2 linked regions of the Pelodictyon luteolum DSM 273 genome follow. The protein of the gene in region 1 interacts with the protein of each later gene in a pairwise test. Links are inferred from orthologs where the notes say so. Each region holds a gene or a part of one and is shown in the gene's direction. Other genes may lie near its edges. The genes, in order: PLUT_RS02350 and lpdA.

Region 1 (7,404 bases):
CCCGCCGCCATGCCGGCCGCTGCTGAGATGGAGGTTGAGGCGTGTCCGGTGCCGAACGCATCGTGCGGGCTTTCATGGATTTTAGGGAAGCCGGCGATGCCGCCGTATTTCCGGTTGGTCTGCATCCGGCTGCGCCGGCCGGTCAGCATTTTATGGATGTAGGCCTGATGCCCCACGTCCCAGACGATCCGGTCCTCTTCGGTGTTGTATACATGGTGCAGCGCAACGGTCAGTTCGGTGACGCCGAGGCTGGATGCGAAATGCCCGCCGTTCATGGCGATGAGCTCGATCAGTTCCTTGCGGCACTCGTCGGCCAGCTGCTGCAGCTGCTTCGTCGAGAGTTTTTTCAGGTCGCGCGGGGAGAGGATCCGGTCAAGGAGAGGGCGTGTGTCGTTCATGGCGCTGGGGGTTTCAGATGCCGGTTGCCTGCATGAGGACGCTGCGTTCGGGTCGTGGTCCGTCAAGTTCGATGAAGAAGATCGACTGCCACCGGCCGAGCATGAGTCTGCCTTCCGAGAATGGGATGGTTTCAGTGGTGTTCATGAAGAGCCCGAGCAGGTGGGAGTGGGCGTTGTCCCGTCCGTCGATGGGCTGGAGGTTGTGGAGGTAGTTCCCGTCTTTCGGGGCGAGGCGCTTGAGGAACGTTTCGATGTCCTCCATCAGCCGTTCTTCCTGTTCATTGATGTTGAGACACGCGGTGGTGTGGCGGCTGACGAGGGTGAGGAGGCCGTCCTTGAGGCCCGAACCGGCCACGGCGTCCTCTGCCGCCCGGGTTATGTCAATGATCTCGATAGGCTTCCTGGTGCAGAGTTCCAGAGTCGTTCTATGGATGCGCATCATAGGGTGGGTTGCTGGCATTGTTTGGCGTTGTCTTGCGCCTTAGAATGTTATCGCTACGGCTTCATGTGGAGCAAGCCGTACCTGTATGACCTGTCCGGACAGGTGCGGCGCCGCGGTCCGGTTGCCGTGTGCGGTGCTGAGGACGCCGATCTGGCTCCGCTCCACCTGTTCGAGCACTGGGTGCGTGACGTCGAAGGCGATGCCCGTGGAGCCGAAGTTGGCAAGGACGAAGGCGTGGCGCTCCGGGGTGAAACGGTGGAAGCCGATGCAGTGGGTGTGGTTCGATCCCTGAAGGTCGAGCCATTCGATCTGTCCTTCCTGAAAGGCCGGATCACGCTGCAGGATGAAGAGTTTCCGGTAGAGGTCGCCGAGGTCGCGGTCCGCGTGTTCAGGCGCCTGGTGGATGAGCTGCACAGGGATTTTGTGGCGGTACCCGTCCATCTGGTCCTGGTGCACGAGGTGCATGCCGGGCGCCATGAGACAGCAGAGCGCTGCGGCGCGGTTGTTCAGCCCCATCTTGTCTGCGGCTCTTGGTTCGTCATGGTTCTCGATGAAACGGCAGAGATGCTGCTGGTAGCTCCACTGGGCCTGCATGTGGCCTTTCAGCTTTTCGACATTGACCGGCGCACTGGCTAGGTAGTCGTAGAAGGGCTTGTCGTAGGTGAAGTCGAAGCCCTGCTGCTGCAGTTCCCACTCCTTGTTCCAGTATGATTCGGCAAGGAACGTGAATTTCGGATGGCGTGCCTTTACGGCGGCGATTGCCGGACCCCAGAACTCGTCCTTCATATGCCCGCTGAGGTTCTTCCATGTGGTGTTGAACACGCTCTTGAGCACCAGCATGGCAACATCGCAACGGACGGCGTCGCAGAGTTCGCTGATTTTCAGGAGGTTCCCTGTCATCATCGCATGCGTCGCGGGATTGGCATAGTTGATCTGCAGGGTGTCGGTCCAGGACGGGAAATAAGGATCGCGGCTGTAGGCGAGATATTTTCCCTGTGCGTATTCGAAGCTTGAACCGGGGTCATGGCTGCGTTCGGCCTGCGAGACGGAGATGAAGAATTCAGGGTGGGCCGGCAGCCACTGGTTGTCGAGAGCCAGATGGTTCGGCACGAAGTCAAGCATGAGCCGGATGCCGTAATGGGCAAGCTTCTCGCGGAACAGGAGCAGTTCATCGTGCCCTCCGAGCGCCTCGTTGACGGTGTAGGAGGGGATGGAATAGGGAGAAGAGGCTATGTCGGCCGGCTGGAGTGATGGAAGATGCTCGAGCAGCGAGGCCCTGAGGTCGGGGTGCGAGGTGGCTATGGCCCGGCTGTACTCGCTGGGTTTCCATACTCCCATGAGCCACACCATGTCGAATCCCGATTCGGAAAAGAACCGGAACTCCGAGTCCGGAACGTTGCCGAGCGTGACCGGCCGGTTGTTGAGCCGGCCGAGCTTCTGCAGCCAGATCCGGGTGTTGATTTCGTAGACGAGTGGAAACATCGGTTTATTGCAGTGTTAAGTGAGCATGGCTCTGTACTTCAATATAGCAACTCCCCCTGAAACTCCCGTAGAGAATTGCCTCTTTCGGGTTCCTTGTGGAGTGAAAAACATCCTTATGGCGGGATGCCCTAAAAAGTTGTAAAATGGCTATACTTATACGAACTTCAACGGGCGGCGGCACCTTCAGGCATGTCCGTCACGAACAACAATCAACAGGGCTCCTACTGTTTTGACCGATTTTTTACGCGACCTCAGCCCGGTGCAGCAAAGCGCCGTCAGCACAACGGAAGGGCCCGTCATGGTGCTTGCCGGAGCCGGCTCCGGCAAGACCCGGGTGATTACCTACCGCATCGCTCACCTGATAGGGACGAAGGGAGTCCCTTCAAAGAACATCCTCGCCCTTACCTTCACCAACAAGGCCGCTGGAGAAATGCGCCACCGGGTGGACACGCTCCTCGGCCCGGGCGCCTCCTCAGGGCTCTGGATCGGCACGTTCCATTCGGTGTTCGCCCGCCTGCTGCGCGACTATATCGAGCGTCTTGGCTACAGCAGGAGCTTTTCCATTTTCGATTCCGACGACAGCAAGAGCCTGATCCGCCAGTCCATGACTGAGCTCGGCATCCAGCAGGACGCCGTGCCGGTCAACACGGTGCAGGGTCTCATCAGCAAGGCCAAGAACAGTTTCATCCTCCCCTCCGAGTTCCACCGGAACGCTTCTGACTACAACCAGCAGAAGGCGGCCCTGGTCTATGAACTTTATACCAGGAAGCTGAGGGAGAACAACGCACTTGACTTCGACGACCTGCTCATAAAGCCGCTTGAGCTGTTCCGGGAACATCCCGACGTACTTCATGAGCTGCAGGAACTGTTCCGCTACATTCTTATCGATGAGTACCAGGACACCAACCGTGCGCAGTATCTGGTGACCAAGCAGCTTGCCGAGCGCTATCGCAATATTTTCGTTGTCGGCGACGATGCACAGTCCATCTACTCCTGGCGCGGAGCGGACATTTCCAATATCCTGAACTTCCAGGACGATTACCGTGAGTCGGAGACCTTCAAGCTGGTCGACAACTACCGAAGCACCGCCACCATCCTCACGGCGGCCAACAGCGTCATCAGCCGCAACAGCCGCCAGATCAAAAAAGAGCTGGTGCCGCAGGGCGCCAAAGGCGATCCCCTGACGCTGATTGAAGCATACAATGAACGCAATGAGGCTGAAAAGGTCGGGGAGCGCATCCTTTCGATGCACCGTGAAAAGGGGCTGGAGTTCCGCAGTTTCGCGGTCTTCTACCGGACCAACGCCCAGTCCCGCGTGCTGGAAGACGCCATGCGCCAGAGCCGGATTCCCTATAAGATCTTCGGCAGCGTCTCCTTCTATAAGCGGCGCGAAATCAAGGATGCCGTCGCATACCTTCGCTTCATCCAGAACGACCGCGACTCTGAATCGCTCCTGCGCATCATCAACTTTCCGCCCCGCAAGATCGGGGATGTCAGCATTACGAAGCTGCGCCAGTTTGCCGAAGAGCGTGGATTGACGCTCTATGAGGCAATACGCTCTGCGGGTGAGGGCGGGTTCCCGCAGCGCCTGCTCACGGCCCTCGGCTCGTTCTCCGCGGTGATCGAGAAACTGAGGGAAACGGCTGTGGACGGCACTGTCTACGACGTGCTTCACGAACTCTTCGAGCTTACCGCCATTCCCTCGCTGCTCCAGGCTGAGAACACGCCGGAATCGCTGGCCCGCCATGAGAACCTGCAGGAACTGCTCTCTATGGCCCGCGACTTTTCGGACCACAACCCCGATCGGGGTTCTCTCGGAGACTTCCTTGAGAATATCGCGCTGGCTTCCGACTACGACGAGACCCAGGAGTCCGACAACTTCGTCTCGCTCATGACGGTGCACGCTTCAAAAGGCCTTGAGTTCCCCGTGGTGTTCATCACCGGCCTTGAGGAGCGGCTGTTCCCGCTCAACTGTTTCGAGCCCGAACAGCTCGAAGAGGAGCGCCGGCTGTTCTACGTGGCGGTGACGAGGGCGCGTGAAAAGATTTTTCTCTCCTGGGCCCAGAGCCGCTATCTGTACGGTCAGCCGCAGCACTGCCTTCGCTCGAAGTTCATCGGCGAGATCGACCAGTCGGTTCTTCTGGGTGAAGGTGGACGGGCCGTATCGCGAGGTGGCGCACCTGCAGCAGTGGCTGCGCCAGCTTCAGCTTCTTTCCGGCGTCCCGCTGCGTCCGGCAGCCCTGCACCCGAGACTGCTGCGCGCCCCGCAACCGGGGGGATGAAGAAGGGTGCGAAGGTCCACCATGCGGTGTTCGGTCCCGGCATCGTCGTGGAGCTGCAGGGGAAGGGCTCACAGCAGAAGGCGAGGATCTCTTTCAGGAGCGCCGGCGAAAAGACCCTGATGGTCCAGTATGCGAACCTGAAAATCGTTCCGTAAGGGATGGATATGAAGCGATCTTTGCCGTTATTGACCGTAGTGACCCATACTCGCGTTGTCCGAGTATTCCGGCCGGGGAACCCCCTCTGCCCCCAATCATAAACGCAGGAGAACCATGAGGATCCTTTTCGGTGTCCAGGGAACCGGAAACGGCCATATCAGCCGGAGCAGGGAACTTGTCAGGAAGCTGAAAGAAGACGGGCATGAAGTCGAAGTCATCGTCAGCGGCCGCAAAGAGGATGAGCTGCGCGAAATCGAGGTGTTCGAGCCCTACCGGGTGATGAAGGGAATGACCCTCATCACCTACCGCGGAAAGCTGAACTATATGGAGACGATGTTCCAGCTTGATTTCAGCCGCCTGATGGCCGATGTCCTCACCCTCGACACCGCGGGCCTCGACCTTATCATCACCGACTTCGAGCCGATCACCTCCATGGCGGCGCGCATCCGCAATGTCCCCTCTCTCGGATTCGGCCACCAGTACGCATTCCGGTACGCCATTCCTGAGACCAGAGGGAACATTTTCGAGAAGTATACCCTCCTGAATTTCGCCCCGGCCCGTTACAATGCCGGCCTGCACTGGCATCATTTCAACCAGCCGATCTTTCCTCCGGTCATTCCTGCAGCCCTATACGGCAACGCTGCCCCGGAGCCCGTGAAGGGCAAGATCCTCGTCTACCTGCCGTTCGAGGAGATCGATGACGTCACGGCGTTCGTCTCCGGGTTCGAGGATTATGAATTCCATATCTATGGCAAGGTGTCGGAAGACAGCGATCGGGGCCATCTGCATTTCAGGGCCTATTCGCGAGAGGGGTTCCTCCGCGATCTTACGGAGTGTTCCGGCGTGGTCTGCAACGCAGGCTTCGAACTGCCGGGAGAGGCTCTGCATCTTGGCCGCAAGCTGCTGCTCCGGCCCCTTGACGGGCAGATCGAGCAGGGATCGAACGCCATGGCCATGGAACAGCTTGGCTACGGCATGGCCATGCACGCGCTTGACCGGAAGATACTGGGTGAGTGGCTTGAAAACCCGGGACGCAAACCTCTCCGCTACGCCCGCACGGTTGATTATATCTCCGAGTGGATATCAAGCGGCCGGTGGGACGATCTTTCGCATTTTGCCGGCGCCGCATGGCGCGACAGGGGGTGAAGATGGTGAGTATGATGCAGTTCAGGGACCTCGTTGTCCGCAGCCGGAGCATCCGGCGGTTCGACGAGAGCGTTGCAGTCCAGGACGGGGTGCTCCGGGATCTGGTGGAGCTTGCCTGCTATGTGCCCTCGCCAAAGAACCTCCAGCCGCTGAAGTTCATTGCCCGGAGCGGCCCCGACTGCTCGAGGGCCCTGTTTCCTCTCCTGTCATGGGCGGGCTACCTGGCCGACTGGCCGGGTCCCGAAGCGGGGGAGCGCCCTACAGCCTATATCGTCATGCTCGGCGACACCTCGATCACCAGTGACTTTTCCATCGACAGCGGCATCGCCGCCGAGGTCATCATGCTCGGTGCGGCCTCGATAGGCCTCGGTGGCTGCATCATCGCTTCCATTGACCGGCCCGCCCTCCAAAGCCTCCTCCATATTCCCGACCGCTACCAGATACTCCAGGTTCTCGCGCTCGGAAAGCCGGTCGAAACGGTGGTGATCGACCAGATCGGAGATGGCGATCCGGTGCGCTACTACCGGGACCCGAACGGGATCCACCACGTGCCGAAGCGGACGCCTGGAGACATTCTGCTCGATTTCAGCGATGATCCCGGTTGACGCCCTCCTGAAAGCCTACCGTGAAGGGTTCTTCCCGATGGCCGATGCTTCCGACGGCCAGCTCTACTGGTGCCGTCCCGAGATGCGGGCACTTTTTCCACTTGAGAGCTACCGCCCTTCGCGTGATGTTCTGCGCCTCCAGCGGCGGGGTGAGTACTCGGTCTTTTTCGACAGTGATTTCGAGGCCGTGATCAGGGCCTGTGCAGCCCCGCGCAAAGACGATCCGGAAACCTGGATATCCGGGGAGATTGTCGAAACATACATACGTATCCATGAGCTCGGGCTTGCCCACAGCGTCGAGTGCCGCTACCGGGGGGAGCTGGCCGGCGGGCTTTACGGCATCGCCATCGGTGGCGCTTTCTTCGGGGAATCGATGTTCTACCGCCGCTCCTACGCCTCCCAGGTAGCGCTCTGGCACCTCGTCTGCCATCTCCGGCTGAAGGGTTATCTCATGCTCGATGCCCAGATCATGAACCCCCATCTCCGTCGACTCGGGGCTGTAGAAGTGCCGCACGACGAATACATGCGGCTTCTTGAGGCCGCACTCCGTAAAAAGACCGCTTTTCTCTGATACGGGAAAATGGTACCTTGAATGACAATAATTTTTGCGCCATCAAACCGTGGAGCGGCCTATGCTGTCAAGGGATTTAACAGAAAACCAGCCCAAAACCCGGGTCATCATTTACTCCGGCAAGGGCGGAACGGGCAAGACCACCATATCATCCTGCACAGCAGTGGCTCTTGCCCGGTCGGGAAAGCGGGTCCTCATCATGTCGTCCGATCCCGCGCACTCGCTCTCCGACGTCTTCAACCTCCGCATCAGCCGCAACGATCCGCAGAAAATAGAAGAGAACCTTTACGGCCTCGAGGTCGATACGGTCTATGAGCTGAAG
Region 2 (7,298 bases), 370 kb from region 1 along the record:
TAAGGCTGAAGGATGTGAGGAGCGCGTCGGGGTCTTCCCCGACGACGGTTTCAGCGTTGCTGAAGTCCGGCCGCTCGAGCGGGGTTTTCAGGATCCTGAAACGGGGAGCGTTTTTCGGCGTGAACACGTACAGCTCAGTCGCTGTGGTTGCAAAATCATGGATCTCGTCTTCGGGGCGGATCAGCGGCTTCCAGTCGATCTTCGGGGCCAGCAGGCCGGCCGAAGGGGCGGTGTAGACCCGGAGGCGCCGCTCGACGCTGGAGACGAAGGCGAAGAGGCGCCCGCTCTCGCGGTCATAGGTGACGCCGGGAATCTCGGAGCCTGCAATCTGCAGCTCGGGGTACTTTTCGGCTGAAAATATCTCGATATCCTCCTTCGGGTCGGTACCGGCCCGGTGCAGGAATACCTGACTGTCGTACTGCGGGTTCTGGCCCGGGCGGGTAAGGGGCCGCAGCCTGTTGTAGATGAATGCGGTGCCGTCCTCCGTCCATGAGGGAGAGGCGAACCGGCAGCGGTCGATGATTTCAGGGTAGAGCTGTTTACGGTCGACGTCCATGATGAGGATGCGGTCATCTTCCGAGCCGTTGGCCGATACCGATACGGCTACCCTCAACCCGTCGTCGGAAGGGGAGATGTGGCTGATGACATGGCGCGTGCCTTTTTCGCGGTCGAGGGTGCCGGGGTCGAAGAGCAGGGTTTCCCTGCCTTTGAACCCCTCCCGCAGGTAGAGTTTGCCGGTTTCATCGCCGGGCGTTTCCTTGAGGTAGAAGTAACGGTCGTTGTCGGTGATGGAGAGACTGTAGGCCTTCGACTTCCTCCTCAGGTCGAACTCCTCCATTTTCCGGAGCAGTTTACCTCTGCCGGGGATGCTTTCGAGCACCGCGCGGGCATGCTCCGACTGCTCCTGGACCCACTCCGCGACAGCGGGAACACTGAAATCCTCAAGCGGGCGGAACGGGTCGGAGACCTCCACCCCGCAGAGCGTCTCAGTGTGCGGCCGGCAGGGCGGAGCAACCCTCGGCGCCGCCGGACCCTGTTCCGTGGCCTGGAGGGTCCCGCCGGAGAGGAGAGAAGCGAAAAGCAGGACGATGAGGAGGGATGCCGGGGATCGGGTCATTGGCGTCAAGGGGTTTGAATGTGAAGCTGTCTTTTTCGTTGTACAAGAAAGCGGCCAGGCAGTGTGGTGCTGCCGGCCGCTGTGCTCACTGCTCTATTCGTGTAATATACAGCATTACAGATAATCCCCGGGGGCCGTCAATCGTTCATCTCCAGCGGGGGCGATCTGCGTCTCTCTGGCGGTCACGGTCATTGGAACGGTCATTGGAACGGTCATTGTAACGGTCATTAGGGCGATTCCTGTCCTGCCGTTCCCAACTCTCTGCTCGGCGGTATTCCCGGTCCCGCCGCTGGCGGATCTCCTCATACCGGTACCGTGAGATGTGAGTGGGCAGGCGCTGCCTGCGCACCGTCATCCAGGGACCGCGGTAGTTTGATGAGCGGTACCACTCCCCTCCGTCATAGATGTAGTACTGGTCCTGGTAATAGATGATGTCATAGGGCGCGCCTACCGAGACATAGAACCCGAGATCCGGAGTGTAGAGGAACCGCGGCTGGCGCTCGATTGCAAAGCGCCGGGGACCCCGCTGCTCGACGACAACCGGCGTCGGGGAGCTCACAATGACGGGGCCGGGGGCTCCGAGGTTGATGTTGACATTTACTTTCGCCTGTGCGTCCGGCCCGTAAGCGGCTGCGGCGAGAAACGCTGCCAGAGCTGCGGTTTTCATTCCTGTGTTCATACGTACTGTCCTGTTTTCTTCGTGTTGGCTTCCTGAATTGTCATGGGCACATGGCAGGAGAGGATGAAGATGATGGTCTGCCGGTTCGGGTCCCCGGCAGAGATGATCGGCTTCAGGCTTCTCTTGCGCTCCTGTATATGACGCGGATTTTCTCAAGAGCTTGCGCCATGTCTTCGGGAAGCGGTGCAGTGAAGGAAAGCGGACGCCCGGTCGTGGGCTGGTGGAAGGAAAGGCTTGCGGCGTGCAGGGCCTGGCGGGGGAGGAGGTCGAGGAGGTTTTTGACGAAGCTTTCGCTTCTCGGGAAGTCGAGGGTTCGCAGTGAAGCGCCGCCGTAGGTGGTGTCACCGAGGATCTGGTGGCCGAGGTGCTGCATGTGGGCGCGGATCTGGTGGGTCCGGCCGGTGTGGAGGGTAAGCTCTGCGAGTGAGAACCAGTGGAGGTTTTCGGTGACCCGGTAGTCGGTTATGGCCGTTTTGCCCTCAAGTCCCTCGTAGGGGAAGTTGGCCATGACCTTGCGGTCCCTTCTCGAGCGGCCGATGTTGGTATGGATGGTGCCTTCCTGCGGCTCCGGCACCCCCCAGAGGATGGCGGTGTAGAGTTTCGACACCTTCCGGTCGGCGAACTGCCTGGCAAGGCGGTGGAGTGCGGTGGGGTTCCGGGCGACGATGATGAGGCCGGAGGTGTCCTTGTCGAGCCGGTGCACGATGCCGGGACGGAGTTCATCCGTTTCAAGTTCTTCTGCATCGGTGCCGAAGTGGTGCAGGATGGCGTTGGCGAGCGTGCCGGTCCAGTTGCCGAACGCAGGATGCACCACCATGCCGGGGGCCTTGTTGACCACCATGAGGTCACTGTCCTCGTAGACAATGTCGATCGGGATGTCTTCGGGCGCAAGCTCCGGAGCGGGCGGGCGGAGGAAGGTCATCTCAATCGAGTCGCAGGACTTCACCCGGTAGTTCGACTTCACCGATTTGCCGTTCACCAGCACCCGTCCGTCCTCGATGGCTTCCTGTACCTTGTTCCGGGTTGCGTTTTCGACCTGCCGGGTAAGGTACTGGTCGATGCGCATTGGGCACTGCACCCTGCTGACCTGCAGGGTGAGTTTTTTCGGCTCAAGGGCCAGGTCCCCCCCGGGGGGGCATTCGTTTTTTTGCGGGTGATTTTGCATTTTGCTGAACATTATACTAAAACCCTGACACAATTCAGCGTATGCCTTCCATGAACGCTTCAACTCCTCTTTCAGCTCCCCGCAAGGTAGACGTTGCCGTCATCGGTTCCGGGCCCGGCGGCTACGAGGCGGCACTCCTTGCCGCCCGTATGGGCATGCAGGTCGCCCTCATTGAAAAATCGGCACTGGGCGGCGTCTGCGTCAACTGGGGCTGCATTCCAACCAAAGCCCTGCTCCGGAGCGCCGAGGCGTTCGACCTCGTCCGGAAAGGGGCGGCGCTCGGCCTGCATGCTCCCGGTGCATCCTTTGAGCTTGCTGCAGCCGTAAAGCGCAGCCGTACGGTGGTGCTGAAGATCTCGAAGGGAATCGAGTACCAGCTGCGCAAAGCGGGTGTGGAGGTAGTTCCCGGCGAGGCGCGCTTTGCCGGTCCGCACGAGCTCGACATCATCCGTGAGGGTGCGGTTGCCGACACCATCACCGCACGCTCCATCATCATCGCCACCGGCGGCAGGATGCGCACCATTCCGGGCCTTGAGCCCGATCTTCGCCTTCTCATCACGAGCCGCGAGGCTCTTGCCATGAAGGAACTGCCGGCCTCCATGATCGTGCTCGGCGGCGGGGCGATCGGCGTAGAGCTGGCCTGGTTCTATGCAACCATCGGTACCCGGGTCACCATCGTCGAAATGATGGACCGCCTCATGCCGCTTGAAGATGCCGAGATATCCGAAGCCCTCAAACGCTCGTTCCAGAAGGCCGGCATCACGGTCGCTACCGGCTCGAAGCTCGAGGACGTAAAAAGAGAAGGGGAGCGGGTTACGGCCCGGCTTATGGTTCCGGGTGAAGAGCCGCAGGAGATCGAGGCGGAGCGTCTGCTGCTGGCTGTCGGTGTCGGCGGCAGCACCGAAGGGCTCGGGCTCGAGGCTGCCGGTGTCGGTGTGTCGCGGGGGTTCATTGAAACCGATGCACTGTGCCGGACCGCCGTGGCGCACATATACGCCATCGGCGACGTGCGCGGCGGGATGCTGCTCGCCCACAAGGCCTCGGCCGAGGCCGCCATCGCCGTTGCCTCCATCGCCGGCACCTCTGCCGAACCCCTGGAAGATACCATGATCCCGCGCTGCGTCTATGCCGAGCCCTCCATCGCAAGCATCGGCATGAGCGAGGAGCAGGCGGTTGCTGCCGGGAAAAACGTGTCGGTCGGCCGCTCGAACTTTGCCGCATCCGGCAAAGCCAACGCCTACGGCAGCCTCGAAGGGCTGGTGAAACTGGTGTTCGAGGCCGGGGGCGGGCCGCTGCTCGGCGCCCATCTCATAGGCCACGGCGCAGTGGAGCTCATCGGGGAGCTGGCGCTTGCCAGAAGCCTCGGCATCACGGCATCAAGGCTCTCCTCGGTCGTCCACGCGCACCCGACCCTGTCGGAGTCGATTCGTGAAGCCGCCCTGCAGGCTCTCGGGGAGTGAAGGGCATGCCGGCCGCCACCTTTATTAAAAGGATTTTCGATTGTCGGGCTAAAAGCATAAATTCAAGGTTTATTATTGCAACTCCTTAACCAACAGTAAGCCTTTTCCGGTGAATGATTTCTCGGTTCACGGGGCGGGGTCTCAACCAAACGATCAATTATGACTCAGACTGAAACAGCTGCCAAGAAAACTGCTGCCAGGAAAACAGTTGCCAAGAAGGCCGCAGCGGCTCCTGCACCCAAAAAGGCTGCAGCTCCTGCCAAGAAGAAGTCCGGCCTTGCGTTTCCTTTCACCGCCATCGTCGGCCAGGAGGAAATGAAGCTCAGTCTGATCCTCAACATCATCGATCCGAGGATCGGCGGCGTGCTCGTCATGGGCCACAGGGGTACCGGCAAGAGCACCACGGTCCGTGCGCTTGCAGAGGTGCTTCCCTTCATCGAACGCGTACAGGACGACATCTACAACCGCACCCCTTCGCAGTTTGTCGAGGGTGAGGATGCAAGGAAAGGCGCAAAAGCGATCGACCCCGCAACCCTGAAGACCGAGAAGATCCCCGTTCCCGTCGTCGACCTTCCGCTCGGTGCGACTGAAGACCGCGTCTGCGGTACCATCGACATCGAACAGGCGCTCACCAGCGGCGTCAAGGCCTTCGAGCCGGGTCTGCTCGCCCAGGCCAACCGCGGCTTCCTTTACATCGACGAGGTCAACCTCCTCGACGACCACCTTGTCGACGTGCTGCTTGATGTGGCCGCCAGCGGCAAGAACGTGGTCGAGCGCGAGGGCATCAGCATCCGCCACCCGGCCCGCTTCGTGCTCGTCGGTTCCGGCAACCCCGAGGAAGGCGAGCTCCGCCCGCAGCTCCTCGACCGTTTCGGCCTCCATGCCCGCATCATCACCATCCTCGACGTCGCCAAGCGTGTCGACATCGTCAAGCGCCGCCGTGACTTCGATGAGGACCCGGATGCCTTCATGAAGAAGTACAACCGCGAGCAGGTCAAGCTGCAGAAGAAGATCCAGACCGCCAAGGACCTGCTTCCGGAAGTGACGATGAGCGACGAGGTACTGACCGACATCGCCCGCCTCTGCATGAACCTCGGCATCGACGGCCACCGCGGTGAACTTACCATCACCCGTACCGCCCACGCCCACGCCGCCTTCATGGGCCAGAAGGTGGTCACCATGAAGCATGTCAGGGAGATCGCAGGACTCTGCCTCCGCCACCGCCTCCGCAAGGATCCGCTGGAGACGCTTGATGCTGGAGAGAAGATCGAACGTGAGCTCGCAAAAGTCCTTGGAGAAGCAGAAGCAGTATAATGAAGATAGCTTTTACCGATATAGTGGGAATGGATCTGGCCAAGCAGGCGCTCATGCTGCTGGCCGTCGATCCAGCCCTCGGCGGTGTCGTCATCCCCTCGGCCGTAGGCTCGGGCAAGTCGACTCTGGCCAGGGCATTTGCCGACATCCTTCCCGAAGGGACCCCCTTCGTGGAACTGCCCCTGAACGTCACTGAAGACCGCCTCATCGGCGGCGTCGACCTTGAGGCGACTCTGGCAAGCGGCGTACGCGTCGTGCAGCACGGCGTGCTCTCAAAAGCCGATGGCGGCGTGCTCTATGTCGACTCGCTGAGCCTGCTTGACAGCTCGGCCGTGTCGCACATCATGGACGCCATGTCGAGGGGCGAAGTGCTCGTCGAGCGTGAAGGACTCAGCGAGGTGCACCCGGCCAACTTCATGCTGGTCGGTACCTACGACCCCACAGACGGCGAGGTGCGCATGGGCCTGCTCGACAGGATCGGCATCATCGTCCCCTTCACCGCGCAGAACGATTTCCGGGCGCGCAAGAAAATCGTCGATGTCGTCCTTGGAAAAAGGAATCTTGAAGATACCCGCGACGAACTGAAAATGCTCGCCGGGTTCATCGATGCGGCCAAGGAACAGCTTCCGCTGGTCTCCATCACGAAAGAACAGGTGCAGGCGCTCATACAGACCGCCCTCAGCCTCGGCGTCGAGGGCAACCGCGTCGACATTTTCACCGTCCGTGCCGCACTTGCCAGCGCAGCCCTACAGCAGCGCAGCGATGTCGATGAAGAGGACATGAAGCTGGCCATCAAGCTGGTGCTCATTCCCCGTGCGACCCGCATGCCCGAGCGTGAAGAGGCGGCTGAGGAGATGGGACCCGAAGAGGCGCCGCCTCCCGAAGAGGAGCCGCAGGACGGGGAAGAAGAGCAGCAGCCGGACAACTCGACGGACGCCGATGCCGAAGAGGAGAAGGAGGAGACCCCCGACATGATCGAGGAGCTCATGATGGAAGCCATCGAGACCGAGCTGCCGGACAACATCATGAACATTTCGCTGGCTTCGAAGAAGAAGAGCACGTCGGGAAGCCGCGGCGAGGCCTTGAACAACCGGCGCGGCCGTTTCGTCAGGGCCCAGCCCGGCGAGATGCGCAGCGGCAAGGTGGCCCTCATCCCCACGCTGATATCGGCAGCTCCGTGGCAGGAGACCCGCAAGAAAGACAAGAAGATGGCGGGCAGGCCGAAAACCGCCCTCATCATCAGCAAGGACGACGTGAAGATCAAGCGGTTCCGCGACAAGAGCGGTACCCTGTTCATCTTCATGGTCGACGCCTCCGGCTCGATGGCACTCAACCGCATGCGCCAGGCCAAGGGCGCGGTTGCAAGCCTGCTACAGAACGCTTATGTGCATCGCGACCAGGTCGCACTCATCTCCTTCCGCGGCAAGCAGGCACAGGTGCTTCTTCCCCCTTCGCAGAGTGTTGACCGTGCAAAGCGCGAGCTCGACGTGCTGCCGACCGGCGGCGGAACCCCGCTCGCCTCAGCCCTCTACCTCGGTTGGGAGACCGCCAAGCAGGCCCGCA

What was found.
Region 2: the proteins of PLUT_RS02350 (region 1) and lpdA interact in binary tests that used the Escherichia coli proteins (3 or more experiments, as listed by UniProt). The link is inferred for Pelodictyon luteolum DSM 273 from one-to-one orthologs.

Annotation. Positions count from the first base shown.
Region 1 is NC_007512.1:528,684-536,087, forward strand. The notes cover bases 2,168-5,155. They hold PLUT_RS02350 (ATP-dependent helicase), read left to right. Parts: upstream 2,168-2,551; coding sequence 2,552-4,759; downstream 4,760-5,155. Other genes in these bases: PLUT_RS02345 (alpha-amylase family glycosyl hydrolase), read right to left, coding at 2,168-2,322; PLUT_RS02355 (glycosyltransferase family protein), read left to right, coding at 4,875-5,155. Outside these bases: dxs (1-deoxy-D-xylulose-5-phosphate synthase), read right to left, coding at 1-398; PLUT_RS02340 (secondary thiamine-phosphate synthase enzyme YjbQ), read right to left, coding at 412-837; more of PLUT_RS02345, read right to left, coding at 880-2,167; more of PLUT_RS02355, read left to right, coding at 5,156-5,906; PLUT_RS02360 (nitroreductase family protein), read left to right, coding at 5,918-6,511; aat (leucyl/phenylalanyl-tRNA--protein transferase), read left to right, coding at 6,498-7,082; PLUT_RS02370 (ArsA family ATPase), read left to right, coding at 7,144-7,404. UniProt on the Escherichia coli protein: A helicase with DNA-dependent ATPase activity. Unwinds DNA duplexes with 3'-5' polarity. Translocates on single-stranded DNA with 3'-5' polarity. Initiates unwinding more efficiently from a nicked substrate than double-stranded DNA.
Region 2 is NC_007512.1:895,596-902,893, forward strand. What follows is about bases 2,330-5,211. They hold lpdA (dihydrolipoyl dehydrogenase), read left to right. Parts: upstream 2,330-3,002; coding sequence 3,003-4,421; downstream 4,422-5,211. Other genes in these bases: PLUT_RS04105 (RluA family pseudouridine synthase), read right to left, coding at 2,330-2,961; bchI (magnesium chelatase ATPase subunit I), read left to right, coding at 4,581-5,211. Also shown: PLUT_RS04095 (prolyl oligopeptidase family serine peptidase), read right to left, coding at 1-1,117; PLUT_RS04100 (hypothetical protein), read right to left, coding at 1,263-1,796; more of PLUT_RS04105, read right to left, coding at 1,909-2,329; more of bchI, read left to right, coding at 5,212-5,735; bchD (magnesium chelatase ATPase subunit D), read left to right, coding at 5,735-7,298. UniProt on the Escherichia coli protein: Lipoamide dehydrogenase is a component of the glycine cleavage system as well as of the alpha-ketoacid dehydrogenase complexes.